2 regions of the Actimicrobium sp. CCC2.4 genome follow, and region 1 is predicted to be linked to the other one. Evidence: predicted binding sites of a transcription regulator. Region 1 holds the regulator's gene; the other holds the start of a gene.
The links. The regulator LexA, encoded in region 1, represses DNA repair genes until DNA is damaged. The targets are predictions, from matches to a motif close to ACTGTATNNNNATACAGT.
Positions count from the first base shown of each region.

Region 2: RHM62_RS09505 (translesion error-prone DNA polymerase V autoproteolytic subunit) is a predicted target of LexA. The motif match lies at 5,278-5,295, and genes of this name have one in related genera.

Region 1 is NZ_CP133777.1:2,195,680-2,203,134, forward strand. Features, by position in the region: gene RHM62_RS10275 (ABC transporter substrate-binding protein) at 1-28, shown strand, start outside; gene RHM62_RS10280 (diguanylate cyclase domain-containing protein) at 34-1,773, shown strand; gene RHM62_RS10285 (Tim44 domain-containing protein) at 1,821-2,723, opposite strand; gene RHM62_RS10290 (ArnT family glycosyltransferase) at 3,086-4,816, shown strand; gene cynS (cyanase) at 4,913-5,356, shown strand; gene lexA (transcriptional repressor LexA) at 5,446-6,108, opposite strand; gene rpsF (30S ribosomal protein S6) at 6,328-6,696, shown strand; gene priB (primosomal replication protein N) at 6,712-7,032, shown strand; gene rpsR (30S ribosomal protein S18) at 7,019-7,309, shown strand; gene rplI (50S ribosomal protein L9) at 7,347-7,455, shown strand, end outside.
Region 2 is NZ_CP133777.1:2,023,878-2,031,332, forward strand. Features, by position in the region: gene trbJ (P-type conjugative transfer protein TrbJ) at 1-417, shown strand, start outside; gene trbL (P-type conjugative transfer protein TrbL) at 644-2,206, shown strand; gene RHM62_RS09470 (hypothetical protein) at 2,224-2,475, shown strand; gene RHM62_RS19045 (hypothetical protein) at 2,475-2,723, shown strand; partial or broken gene RHM62_RS09480 (Tn3 family transposase) at 2,924-3,454, shown strand; gene RHM62_RS09485 (hypothetical protein) at 3,643-3,810, opposite strand; gene RHM62_RS09490 (hypothetical protein) at 3,829-4,092, shown strand; gene RHM62_RS09495 (hypothetical protein) at 4,207-4,389, opposite strand; gene RHM62_RS09500 (hypothetical protein) at 4,753-5,127, shown strand; gene RHM62_RS09505 (translesion error-prone DNA polymerase V autoproteolytic subunit) at 5,315-5,797, shown strand; gene RHM62_RS09510 (Y-family DNA polymerase) at 5,794-7,107, shown strand.

The DNA of each region.
Region 1 (7,455 bases):
GTCCGGCGATGTGTTGCAGAAATTTTAACCATCATGCGCCTCGGAGTCGGACTCAAATTAGGTATCTGGTTAGCACTGTTCGGTATTTTGTCGACCGCATTGACCGGTTACTACGCCTATTCGCAAAGCCGGAAATTGCTGATCTCTGCAGCGGAAGACAAGCTGCTGACAGCCACCGAGGTGCTTGGACAGCGCTTTGTCGATAAACTCATTCCCGTTACTGAAGACCTCGGCATGCTCGCCGCGTTGTCTGCGATGGTGGCGTTGACCGATGGGGTTGGTGGTGCAGACGCGGCAATACGCCACGAGGCCAAGTTGCAGGAGGTGTTTGCGAGCATGCTCAAGTCGCGTATCGATTACGTGCAGATACGTCTTATCGGTGTCGCCGGGTTCGGTCGTGAGGTGATTCGTGTCGACCGTACCGGAGCAGGTATTGAACTGATCGGCAATGACGATCTGCAAGAAAAAGGGCATCTTCCGTATTTTTTTGAGGCCGCCAAAGTCGCTGCGGGGGAGTTCTACTTTTCGAAGATTAGTCTCAATCGTGAACGCCACTGGCAAGCCGGCGTCGACATGCCGACCTTGCGGATCGCCAGCCCGGTGCGCGGTAGCGACGGCAAGGTATTCGGCATCGTGATTGTCAACGTGGATCTTGATCGCCTGTTTAAGCGGATACGCAGCAACCTGCCGCGCAATATCGACCTTGTCCTGACCAATGATGAGGGGGACTACCTGATCCATCCTGATCAGCGCAAGACCTTCGGTTTTGAACGCGGGCGACGCATCCTGATCCAGAACGATATCGGGGCCATCAAGGTCCTGCTCAAACCGGGACCCGTCAGGCATTTGCTGACCAGGACCAACAGTGCCAACAGCGATGAGGTCAATGCCGGTGCTTTCATCCGCATGCCTTATGGCAGTGCCGAGCAGCATCATTTTGTTTTGCTGGGATTGCAGATTCCGCTTGATGTGGTTCTGCACGATAGCGAATTGCTCGGTATGACGATCATCCAGATTACGGTGTTATGTAGTCTGGCGGCGGTCTGTCTGTCTTTCCTGCTGTCCTTCGTGCTGGCCAAACCGTTCAATGCGATCGCTGCTGCGGTCAAGCAATTTGAGGCCGGCAACGTAATCGTTAATTTACCCACCGGGCGCGCCGATGAAATTGGCTATCTGGCCCGCAGCTTTTTGCAAATGAGTAAGCGGCTCAGCAGCCAGGTCGGTGACTTGCAGGCTCGCGAGCAGCATTTGCAGCATCTGGCCCATCACGATTTATTGACTGGCCTGCCCAATCGCGCGATGTTCCAGCACGTGCTGGCCACGATGATCGACAAGGCGCGAGGCGAGGATAGCCGCTTTTGCTTGATGTTTATTGACCTTGACAAGTTCAAGCAAGTCAACGACCAGCTGGGCCACGTGGTCGGTGACCAGGCCCTGCAGCTAGCGGCATTACGGATGGGGGCCTCGGTGCGCGGCGACGATCTCGTGGCGCGGCTGGGCGGGGATGAATTCACAATTCTGGTGAGGAACTTCCGGCACGAATCCGATGTGACTGCCATGGCGCAAAAGTTGATCCATGTCTTTGATCAGCCGTTTGCGGTCGATGGTCACGAATTCGAGATGACTTGCAGTATTGGTATCAGCATGTTCCCGCAGGACGGAAAAGACGGCGACCAGTTGCTCAATGCGGCCGACGCTGCAATGTACCGTGCCAAACTGGGGACGCGCAGCCGGGTCGAATGGTTCAGTGATCTGTCGCGCGGCGCCCCATAAAAAAGCCGCCCGGCAGAGCGGGCGGCTTCTGGATCAGCGCAGCAAGGTCAGTTCAGTTGCTGTATGCCTGCCAGCACCCAACCACCCTGGCCATTGCGCGGCTTCGACAAGTTCCAGACTTCGCTGAATGGCTCGGCCGGCATCGTCTCGGATTCCTTGATCATCCCGGAAAACTTAACGCTGGCCAGATGGTCGTCGTCGATGATTTCCATGCCCAGCAATTCTGCATCGAGCTGAACCACATCGGTGTGACCTGCCGACGGGCCGCGTTCCTGGATTTGCAAACGCAGTTCGGCAAACATTTCGGGCGTCGTAAATTCACGGATGTCGTTGATGTTGGCGCTGTCCCACGCTGCCTGCAAGCGCACGAAATAGGTTTTCGTGTGGCGCACGAAGCCGGTCGTATCGAAGTCTGCCGGTACACCCCATGGCGCTTGTGCGCTGTTGCTTGTTGCACTGCCAGCACTGTTGCCACCGAAACGATTGTCGGCAACAGGATCGATGCGCGAACCGATATCGGGAGTAAATCCGGTTTTAGCGGCGCCGGCGTAGGCTGGCTGCGAACCGCTCTGTTCGGATTTACGCTTGAACATCCGGTAGATGAAGAAGCCGGCGGCTGCCAGCAAGCCCACCATTAACATCGTGCTGATCATGCTGGCCATCGCGCCACCCAGGCCCATACTCGACAACAGTGCTCCCAGTCCCAGTCCAAGCAGGGCCCCGCCCAACATGCCACGCCATGGGCTGGCTGGCTTTGGCGGAACGGCTGCCGGTGATCCCGGGCGGGCAGTGCTGTTGGCGGCCGACTGCGACGGCGCTTGCCGGCTGACCCCTTGTGATTGCTTGCCGAACGATCCGCCGCCACCCATGCGCTTTTGCGCTTCGGCTTCGGTCGCAGTGACGGCCAGTGATGTCATGACAATCATCATGGCAACAAAAAATTTCTTCATGATTCCTCCGGAAAAATAATGTGCTGTGAGAGGCGGTCACAGCAGCCGTGTTTGAACTCCGGCGCAGTGTAAGGTCCGGAAAATAATTGGAAAAGCGAAAATAAAAGAACTATTTGTTCTGAAAAACAATGTTGAAGACGGTTGGACTAACAGTCGGGAAGACAGCTGCCGCATGGTGTCTTCACGACACCAGTTTTTGATGCTCGTCAGTACGGGTTTCGCTGTGACGATTTGTCTGGCTGAGAGGATGCAAACTTGGTAAAGTCCCGCGTGTTTTTACGCGGCAACATATTATTTTCATCATTGCGAAATTCCCGATGCCTTTCACTTTTCTTCGCCGATCCATTCCGCCTTTGTTGCCCATGGATACCCGTGCCACTACCGGGGCGTATCCGGGAGTAGCTGATCTGGAGCTCGCCGGTGTGCTGCCCTACGCGTTGCTGATCATCGTGTTCATTTTTTTCGGACTGACCGGTCACGATCCCTGGAAGGCCGACGAAGCCTATGTCTTTGGTGTGATCCACACGATGCTGGAAACCGGTAACTGGCTCATCCCCACTATTGCCGGTGAACCGTTCATGGAAAAGCCGCCCTTGTATTACTGGGTCGCTGGTGCGTGCGTGTATATATTCGGCGGCTGGATGGATCAACCGGATGCCGCGCGCATGGCCTCCGGACTGTTCATGGCGATTACCGCCTGGTCCATTGCGGCGGCAACCCGCGCATGGTGGGGTAGCGGAAGCGGGCGCTATGCTCCCTTGCTGTTGCTCGGCTGCCTGGGCACCCTGACGCAAACGCACATGATGATGCCCGACGTTCCGTTGCTGGCCGGATTTGCGCTGTCGGCCTGGGGATTTTCGCGGGTATTGACGACGATGAGGGCGGGGGGGTTGCTGCTTGGCGTTGGTGTCGGGATCAGTTTTCTGTCGAAAGGGGTGATCGGGCCTGCCGTCATTGGCATCACCGCATTGATGTTGCCGGTATGTTTTGCCGAGTGGCGCACGTGGCCTTATTTTCGCGGACTGATAATTGCGCTGGCGACATCCTTGCCGATGCTGCTGGTCTGGCCGTTCCTGCTGTATCTCCGTTCGCCCGCCATGTTCATGGTCTGGTTCTGGGAAAACAACTTCGGGCGTTTTTTCGGATTCTCGGTGGTGCATATGGGAACAGAACATCCAAAGGGATTTTGGCTGCAGACGCTGCCCTGGTTTGCGTTTCCCTCATTGCCATTGGCGCTGTATGCGCTTTGGCGGCAGAGGCAGATTGCGTTGATTCATCCGGCGATGCAATACGGATTGGTCGCTACACTGGTGATGATGTTGGTGCTGTCGGTGTCGGAGTCAGTGCGTGCAGTGTATGCATTGCCGCTGCTGGTTCCGCTGTCCATTCTGGCAGCGCCATCGGTGTCGTTCGTCCCCCATCTACTGGAACGGCTCTGGGTAAAAAGTAGCCAGTGGCTGTTCGCGCTGCTTGCCGGCGTGATCTGGCTGGGCTGGGTCATCATGATGATGACCGGCGCGCCGCCGTCCTGGCCTTGGCTGCTGCGGGTCTTGCCAGCAGATTTTATTCCAGAGTTTGACCTGCCGACGTTTGCACTGGCTCTGTCTCTGACGGGCGCGGCCTGGTATGCACAACGCCTGTTCGCCCGGCACCCGGCCAAGGGCCTGACCAGTTGGCTCACCGGACTGACGCTGACATGGGCGCTGCTGACTACGCTATGGATGCCGTGGCTGGACTACGGGAAAAGTTATCAGCAAGTGTTTTCGGCTATTCCGTGGCCATCATCGACCGGGTGTGTGGCCAGCGTCGGCATGGGAGAAAGCGAGCGGGCCATGCTCGACTATGTCGCCCATCGCATCACGATACGGCGTGAAATTCTTCCCGGTGCCACGTGCGATGTCTTACTGATGCAAGGGTATGCGACCAGTGGCAGCAAGGAGGTCGACCCGTCGCTCTGGGAGCCGATCTGGGACGGTGCCCGCCCTGGCGATGACTGGCAACACTTCTGGCTGTTTCGTGCCCGGCAGAGCGCACCAATATCGGCCGTTGCGAGCATCAAGGTTGACGAAAAGCGGCGTCTCGCCGGTTTCTGATAACGATAATGGGGCGATCCATGAGCAACTGGTGTTCGTTTGGATGGCATGGTGCTTGCTCGGTGGAGCTGGTCATTTCACCCCGGAGAACACCTAATGGATCGTCACCAAGTCACCCTGAAAATTTTATCTGCCAAAGTGCGTCAGCACATGACCTGGAGCGGCATCGCAGAAAAAGTCGGCAATAGCAAGGAATGGACGACCGCGGCCATGCTTGGCCAGATGACTTTCAGTGCTGCGCAGGCGGCCATCGCAAAAGACCTGTTTGATCTGACCGACGAAGAAACCGCCTGGTTGCAGATCGTGCCTTACAAAGGATCACTGCCTACCGCCGTTCCGACCGATCCGCTGATTTATCGCTGGTACGAGATCGTCAGCATTTACGGCAGCACCATTAAAGAATTAATCCATGAAGAGTTCGGCGACGGCATCATGAGCGCGATCGATTTCAAGATGGATATTCAGCGTGAAGCCGACCCCAAAGGAGATCGCGTCAATGTCGTGTTGAGCGGCAAGTTTCTGCCGTACAAAGAATATTGATCACGCTATCGCTGCCGGGGCACCACCGTTATCTACCTAAGGTGGATGCCTAGCATTGATCCGCGCACGAACGAGATGCGCAGCCGGCTTCAGTTCCAACTGCGCAGCAGGCCGACAGCCAATCCCTCCAGTGAAAAATCATCCCGCTCTGGATCGATGCGTATCGGTTTGAAGTCAGCGTTCTCGGGCAACAGTTCGATCAGGTCATCCGACTTGTGATACCGCTTGACCGTCACGTCGTCGCCAAGGCGCGCAACGACGATCTGGCCGTTGCGGGCATTGTCGGATTTTTTGACGGCAAGCAGGTCGCCATCGATGATGCCGGCGTCCCGCATCGACATGCCGCGCACCTTGAGCAGGTAATCCGGTTTGGCACTGAACAAGGACGGATCAACCTGATAAGTCGCTTCAACGTGCTCCAGCGCCAGGATGGGCGACCCTGCGGCAACCCTGCCTATCAGTGGCAAGCTCAATTGCATCAACGCAGGGTGGGGCAGCACCAACTGCCGGCTGTCCCGTTCGTTCGCGAGTTCGGTGGCGGACTTGATCAGCCGGATGCCGCGCGACGTGCCGGGGGAGATTTCGATGGCGCCTTTGCGGGCCAGTGCCTGCAGATGTTCTTCAGCGGCATTGACCGAGCGAAAGCCCAGTTCCCTGGCGATTTCGGCCCGCGTCGGCGGAAAACCGGTATTGATGATCGCGTCGCGAATGAGATTCAGGATTTGTTCCTGCCGCGCGGTAAGTTTGATCATGGTGTTGGCGCTTTGCTGTGTGAATGAACAGGCTGTAGTTTTATACAGTGAGCCGTCAAATGCAAGCCATTACAGGGCTTGCAGGAGCCATTCGACAGCAAAGGTGGGCAATCATTGAGTTTTATCAGCTTTGCGGGTATCCTTGCCGACTTTCCTCTTCCCACACTCGTCTTGACGCCGGGGTGGGCGTTATTTTCAATCCGTCCAACAGGAGATTGCATGCGTCATTATGAAATAGTATTTATCGTCCATCCGGATCAGAGCGAGCAAGTGCCCGCCATGATCGAACGTTACAAGGCTGTCGTTGCAGCCCACAGTGGCGTTGTCCACCGCGTTGAAGATTGGGGTCGTCGTCAGATGGCTTACCTGATCCAGAAGCTCGCCAAAGCACACTATGTTTGCATGAACATCGAATGCGACAACGAGACCCTGGTCGAAATCGAAACCGGTTTCAAATTCAATGATGCAGTCCTGCGTCACCTGACCGTCAAGTTGAAGAAAGCCGAAACCGCTCCTTCGCCAATGATGAAGGCAGTACAAAAGGAAGATGCGGCCAAGAGCCATCGTTCCGAGGCACCTGCAGCGTAATTGTTACCAGGAAGAGTGAACCAGCTTCAGTTTGTTGCCAGCATTGCCGAGCGTGAACTCATGCGCTACACACCGGCTGGCATCCCGATCGTGTCCGCAAAATTGCAGCACGCATCGACGCAAACCGAAGCCCGGGTAGAACGACAAGTCGAGTTCGAGATTTCTGCCATTGCAGCAGGCGAAATTTCAGGCCGCTTTGATCAAGCCCGATTGGGCGCGATGTTCCGCTTCACCGGTTTCCTGGCACGCAAGAACCGCAACAGTAAAAGTCTCGTGTTTCACATCATTGATTTCGAACCAACCTCAGATACAGGAGCCTCAAATGGCATTCGGTAAAAAATTCGACAAGAACAAGCTCAAGCTTAAAGAAAAACGCAAACAACAGAATCCATTGTTCAAGCGTAAGAAATTCTGCCGCTTCACCGCTGCACACGTGGAACAGGTCGACTACAAAGACGTCGATACGCTCAAGGATTTCGTCCAGGAAAACGGCAAGATCATGCCAGCCCGCCTGACCGGTACCCGTGCTCACTATCAACGCCAGGTCGACACTGCAATCAAGCGCGCACGTTTCCTCGCGCTGCTGCCGTACACCGACCTGCACCACGCGTAATTGACGCAAACGTCAATTACCCAATTCGGAGAAAAATATGCAAATCATTTTGTTAGAAAAAGTCGTTAACCTTGGCAATCTTGGCGAAGTCGTCAAGGTCAAGGACGGTTATGCCCGTAACTTCCTGATCCCGCAGCGCATGGCGC
Region 2 (7,455 bases), 170 kb from region 1:
TCGCCGTGCTTCACGGGACAAAGCTGTAGTGCCGCCGACATGGCCGCGCTGGCAAACAATCAGCAACTTGCATCGCAGTCGCAAAAGAAGGCAAATGACGCCATCTTTCATGGGCTGAAGTTGCAGCAAACGAACCTGAAAAACGATGCCGCCATTCTGTCGAATTTGCAATCGTCAGCCCAAGGGGCCAGCGGTCAACTGCAAGCCATTGGATATGCCAATCAGCTTGCCAGCCAACAAGCGAACCAACTGCTTCAAATCCGCAGCCTGTTGGTAGCTCAACAGAATGCCGTGGCAACCAAGATGCAGGCCGACGCCGACAAGGATGCCCATCAGACCGCCGCGCACACCACATCCAGCCAGGATCGTATCGGCAAGACCGGCAACGCCACAAACTGGCTCAACTTGACCCGCTAACCCGGAGGTTCGCTTATGCACGTTAAGAAACTCACGCCTGTGGCAGCGTCCGTTATTGCGGCGCTTCTTGCTTCCGGGTGCGGTCAGCGTGAGCTTGACTGCAAGGCCCCGTTCAGCCAAGACGAGCGGCAGCAGTGCGCGCACAAGGCGTCTACGGAAGATCGGATCGCGCCGACCGAGAAGCCAAAGAACTGGCTTGACCTGACCAATCCGAGGAGGTGACAACATGCAAAGAAGCAAAATAATAATCCTTGTTGGCGGGGCCCTGGTGCTTTACTCAACCGGTGCGGCGGCCCAACTCACGAACCAGGGGATGCTTGACCAGGTGGTGAACCAGTTCGCCACGAAAGCCGCAGGCTGGCAGATCGTGGTGATGACTGCGGCCACCTGGCTGTTCTGGACGCTGGGTACGATTTCCCTGGTATGGACAGGCGGCATGCTGGCCCTACGCAAGGCCGACATTGGCGAGTTTTTCGCCGAGTTCGTGCGGTTCATCTTGTTTTTTGGGTTCTTTCTTTGGCTGCTACGAAACGGGCCTACGTTTGCATCATCGATTATTCAGTCCTTACAGCAGCTCAGCGAGCATGCCTCCGGCACTTCTTCGGTTACGCCGTCTAGCATCGTGGATATCGGCTTCATGATCTGGAAACAGGCCATCATGAACCTGTCTATCTGGAGTCCCGTCGATAGCTTCGTCGGCACGCTCATGAGTGCCGCCATCATGCTGTTGCTCGCAGCCATCGCCGTGAACATGCTGCTGATTTTGGTGTCGGCCTGGATACTAATGTACGCGGGGATTTTTTTCCTCGGCTTCGGCGGCTCGCGTTGGACCTCCGACATGGCGATCAATTACTACAAGACCGTCTTGGGCGTGGCCGTGCAGCTCTTTGCAATGGTGCTGCTGGTGGGTATCGGGAACGACCTGTTGACAGGCTTCTACGCTCAGATGAACACCGGGACGCTCAACTTTCAGGAGCTGGGCGTGATGCTGGTTTTCTGCTTTGCCTTACTGATGCTGGTCAACAAGGTTCCTGGCCTGCTGTCTGGGGTCATCACTGGCGCAAGTGTTGGGCATGCGGGCATCGGTGACTTCGGAGCAGGAGCAATTGCCGGCGCAGCGATGGGAGCGACTGGCATGGCGACCGGTGCCGCAAGTATGGCCGGTGCCGCCATGATGGGCGGAGTGCAGAGTATTGCAGGTGGTGCACAGGCGATCATGGCGGCCTTCTCCAAGGCAAGCGCGTCGGAGAGCGGAAGTGGTAGCAGCCTCGGCATGGGCGATCTGATGAGCGCGGCTGGTGGTGCTGGCGGTGGTTCTGGTGGCGACCGCGGGGGCGGTAGCGCCCTAGCTTCGGCGATGGGCGATTCTGGCGGCGGCTCGGCTCCATCAATGGGCGGTAGTTCGTCAGACGGCGCACCCGATGAAGTCAAATCAGGCGGTTCTTACGCGGCGGGAGTAGCGGCTAAGGCTGGCAGGGTGGCGGCAGGAACGGCCGGGAACCTAGCGCAAGGATCGTGGGATGTTGCTAAGGCTAAAGTTAGCTCGATGAAGGGTACCGCGATGGATCGCATCAGCGAAACCACTGGCGGTAAGATCGCGACGGCGATAAAGGCCAGAGACAACCAGGAGCCGGCATTTGAGGGCGATAGCCTAAGTAGCGCAAGCGATGAGGTATCGACCTCCGTCAACAAGGCAGCGGTCGGCACCGAAGAGCGTGAACACAGTGCGAGCATATCGCCCAGCGCCGGCAGCAACAGTGATTTAAACCCTAAGTCTGTTTTCGATTGACGCCAGGAGAAATAGCCATGAATACCGTTATCACGAGTGAACGAGTCAAACAGTACGCCGAGGTCTTGCATGACATGCTGGCGGTGGCCGAGGCGCAGACTCAAGGCAAGGTGCGCCGTCCTCGCCGTGAAGTCGTGGATCTTATTCAAGCGATGACTAACGCCTGCGTTATGTTGAATTGTCAGGTGACAGGCGGGCCGCAGCCCAAGCAACACGATATCGCCTCGATCAAGCAGCAAGCCGCTCGACTGATTTCAGAGGTGGGGTAATGAGCAACAGAGACAACCAGATCGATGACCAGGCACCGGAAGAGCCAGCATTCCTGGACGATGATGGCGCGAGTGTAGAAATTCCCCACTTCATCATCACGACCAACGCCCGCGAGCTGTACGGCCTGCGCGAAGGTGAAACCGTGGTTGAGGCGATTGCGAGAAGCCATGACGCAATGCAATCTGACCCATCCCACGCCGTCACCGTTGACCGGGTGCGCGAACGCGGTCATCTTCTCGTCACTTAGGGCTGCGGATGATAGAGGTTACAGCGCAATGGGTGATCGAATGATTGAACTGGCTGCCCAGCAGCCGGGCTATCTTGGAGTTGAAAGCACACTCGACAGTTCGGGATTTGGCATAACGGTCTCGTACTGGCAGTCCCTCGAATCAATCTCGGCGTGGAGGTCGCACGTGGAACACAAGATCGCACAAGGGACAGGCAAACGCGACTCTGCGCCTGGGAACCGTCGAGCCGGAAGCGATCCTGCGCCGCTTTACCCGCGCCAATACGATACACCCGACTTATCAGGCACTGGCCGAACTGGGCAAAGCGATCAAGACGATTTTTCTGTGCCGTAATTTGCACGAAGAATCGCTGCGGTGGGAAATCCATGAGGGCTTGAACGTAGTGGAAAACTGGAATAGCGCCAACAATTTCATTTTCTACGGCGAGCGCGGCGAGTTCGCCACCAACCGCGTAGAAGATCAAGAACTGGCCGTCTTGTCGCTTCATTTGTTGCAAGTCAGTCTTGTGTATGTCAATACTCTGTTCATCCAGTAAGTGCTGGCGGAACCTGCGTGGCGCGATCGGATGACGGTGGATGATTGGCGTGGCCTCACGCCGCTAATCTACCACCACGTTAATCCGTATGGTCGAATCGAGTTGGACATGGCACGCCGCCTGACATATCTTATCGGTCAAAGATCATTTGATGGACAAAGTCATCGACGGCTCTACGGTGTTTCGCGTAGGTGACTACTGTCTCGCCAAGATATTCGGCGCTCTATGCGGCTTTGAAGGTGACTCAAAGTGTCTAAAAATGATGCCGGAACACCGTTCAGCCGATCTATATGTCGTTAAAGTGTAGCTTCGCTCCCAACGGGCCTTTTTGATGAGAATCTGCTAAATTGCGCAACCTACGCAATATATTTCAAGCATGTACGCTAACTTTTTACGTCGTGTGGGTTGAATATTGTTTTGATTGCGTAGTTATACGAAATAAATTTCGGCATCTGCGCAAGTTCAGGGGTGTGCATTTTCGCAGCGGCATAGACCTGTTCACGCTGCGTCAGGATGGCCATTGCCTGGCGCGACAAGATGCTGCTTCTCATGAATGAAAAAGCGCTCCGGTGCGTGCTTTCCACAAGCAGCAATCGTGCATCATTGCCAGTATTTGTCTGACCCCGGGCAAGAATGGCAAGAGGGCGACGCAACCCCGTTGTAAGCTGTTTTCTTTAAACAAGTACACCGAAGCGGATGCCTTGTTGATGGCTATTGCCTGGCGCGAAGAACTGGTCGCGAAATTGACCTGGCCGAATGAAGGTCTTGTCGAGAATGAGAAACAGCAAGCTAAACGACGATATTGTCTGGTGCCCTCATCGGAAGATCGATAATGAGTCATGGCGGTCGTTGCTGTCAGCGCTCTTCCAGTACAGTCTCTACGTCGTCAAATGGCCGCGCCATCAATACGACGGGCCTATTGATCCGTTATGGTATAAGCGTGACAATCACGTAAATCCCCGCAGTTTTCCCAATCGCTGCCAGGCGGCCTTGTCCATCGCCCCCCCGCGCCAGCGCAAGCCATTGAGGATGGACAGGCAATGCGCCTCGGTCCACGCGTCGGTGTCCATCGTCGCAACCACTTCCGCCTGCCGGATCCGCCGCCATTGCTGTCGTTCAGCGGATGTCATCGCCTTTCTCCCGGCAGGGGGTCGGCCGCGCCGCCTGGCCGGTACGGCCGGCAGGTCCTGTTCATCGTCTTGGGCTGACATCAGTTTGCCTTTCCAAAAAAGTGCATCAGCGTTTATTTTACGTGACAATCACGGATATCGAGCCTGCCTTTGCATGTGATGCGGACAATTGTGTTCTGCACCAGGGAGTCTGCGGCCCCGTCTCGGTAGGCGCAGCTCGCGTTGTTGCCTGAAAGCCAGCATTGCTGGTTAATGACCAGCACAAGTGCGCTGCCGCAGACACGCGCGGGACAGTGGTAACCGACAAGCACACACTGTCGGTGACACATTCTTTCTTTTTCTCCGACATCCCGCTACCCGATCATGGTTCAACAACCCTTGCGTACCGCTACCGTTCATGCCAGATCTTACGATCCGGCAAACCTGCTCAACTTCCTGCAATTCCTGCAATTCCTGCTAGGCGCTGCATCCGACGCGGCTCTGGCGCAACGGCTGGAAGTCACGGCGGCCGATATCTCGATGCTGCGTCGCCGACGCATTCCGCTGACGGCCGGGATGCTGATCAGAATGAGCGACTTTTGCGAGATGTCGATCGAGGACTTGCTGACCATTCTCGGTGACCGGCGCAGCCAGATACGCTTGCCGCAGCGCCGCCGGCGGAATACCGCTGAACAGGTAGGACGGGATGGGCGCAGGCAGGTGTTGGCGCTCCGTGACGAGGCCGATCCTGGCAGCTGATCTCTTGTGGTCCGGTAGCCCCGACGGGCAGCGCGTCGCACTCTGGTGGCCCGCCGTACTCTTGCGGGGAACAGGAGGGGTCGATCGCGGCCTTTCCGGTAAAGAACAGGTGCCCCATAAAACACCCCATCATCCTTGCCGCTCGCATATACTGTACATAAACACAGTATATGAACGGAAATATGCGATGTCCTTTCTTCCTCTCCTTCCTCTGCCGGATGCCGCACACGCCACGGCGGTGCCCGCGTGTCTGGTGCCGGCCAGTGCCCTGACGCCGGTATGCCCGCGCCCCCTCTACGGACAACGCATCTCAGCCGGATTTCCGTCGCCGGCCGAGGAGTACCTGGAAAAAGGCCTCGACCTGAATCAGTACTTGGTGCGCAACAAGACGGCGACGTTCTATTTTCGGGTGCAGGGCGACAGCATGGTCGGGGCGCGTATTTTTGATGGCGATATGGTCGTGGTCGACCGCTCCCTAACGTCGAAGCATCGCAGCATCGTGCTAGCCGTCGTCAATGCCGATTACACGATCAAGCGCTTGCACAAGCGCGCCGGTGTCATTGAACTGCGCGCCGAGAATCCCCGGTATGCACCGATTCAGTTCGGGGACGGCGAAACGCTGGAAATCTGGGGTGTCGTCGTCGGTGTGGTGTGCCGGTTCGACGCATGACCGTGGATCCCGTGTCGGTAACGAAGACGGTCTTTGCACTGGTCGACGTCAACAACTGTTACGTTAGCTGCGAGCGGGTATTCAACCCGTCGCTGGAGGGCAAGCCGGTCGTCATTCTTTCCAATAATGATGGTTGCGTGGTGGCAAGATCGGCGGAGTCAAAGGCCTTGAAGGTCGCCATGGGAGAGCCCTGGTTCAAGCTCAAGGACCTGGCGAAGCAGCACGGGATCATTGCCCTGAGTAGCAATTACACCCTGTACGGCGACATGAGCCAGCGGATCATGACGGTCCTGCGCGATTACAGTCCCGATGTGGAGGTGTACAGCATCGACGAATCCTTCCTCGGGCTCAACGGCCTTGAAGGTGTCTGGGGGACGCCGACGGCCATGGGCCAGTCCATCCGCCAGCGGGTCAAGCAGTGGGTCGGGGTGCCGGTGTGCGTGGGTATCGGCCACAGCAAGACGTTGGCGAAACTGGCCAACCACATCGCCAAGAAACGGCCGGCCTTCGACAGCGTCTGCGATCTGACCGCGCTGTCGCCGCACGAGCAAGACGGCATTTTTTCAACCATCGAAGCAGGGGAGGTGTGGGGTATCGGCAGGCGGTTGTCAGCACAATTGCAGGCCGCCGGCATCGAGACGGTGGCCCAGCTGCGCGACGCCTCGCCGGCGTGGATCCGCTCGCGCTTCGGGGTAGTGGTCGAGCGTACCGTCAACGAGCTCAACGGCCTGTCCTGCCTGGCGCTCGAAGACGTCGCGCCCACGAAAAAGCAGATTATCGCCTCGCGCTCGTTTGGCCAGCCGGTGCTCACCATCGACGAACTCGGAGAGTCGGTCGCCAGCTACATGACCCGCGCCGCCGAAAAATTACGCCTGCAGGGTTCGGTGTGCGAAGCGATCCAGGTCTTCGTCCAGACCAATTCGTTCAAGGCATCGGACCGGCAATACAGCAACGCGGTCGTGGTGCCGCTGCCGAATGCGTCTTGCGACACCCGCTTGCTGATCCGTGCGGCACTGTTTGGTCTGGAGCAGATCTACCGGCCAGGCTACTACTACAAAAAAGCGGGCGTGATCCTGCAGGGTATTTCCAGCGCGTCCGTGCAGCAGCAATCGCTGTTTTCCACCTTCGGTGATGGCGATAAATCGGAAGCGATGATGCGCACGCTGGACGGCTTGAACCAGCGCTTCGGCAAGGGTGCGGTGAGCGTGGCCGCCGCCGGCATCCTCAACGACTGGGCCATGAAGCGCGAGCGGAAGACGCCGAATTATACGACGAGCTGGAGCGAGATTCCGGTGGTCAGGGCGAATTGACCGTCCGGACGGGATGCCGGCATTGCCCGGGAGCCAGATCTTGCCAAAATCTGCTGTCAGCAGTACAGGAAACCTGACACTCAGCGGATCAACTTCAAGCGGTTCCTAGCAGTCGATGTATGCAGGGAGAACCTGCTTCCTAAAAGTCGCCTTTTTTAAACCGGACTTTCACAGCAAGGAATCGAGCTGCAGCCTTGGCGCAAGACGTCGCCGTCCGATTGCAGGCCGCACATTCATGCGGTTTTTTAGGCCACAACCAACCGTAACACTTTCGGTAAAAAGTGTCTCTGTTGCGGCTTGGTGCCTGGTAGGCAGATGCTTACTGGCGGGTAGCTGGCAAGTGCTCGT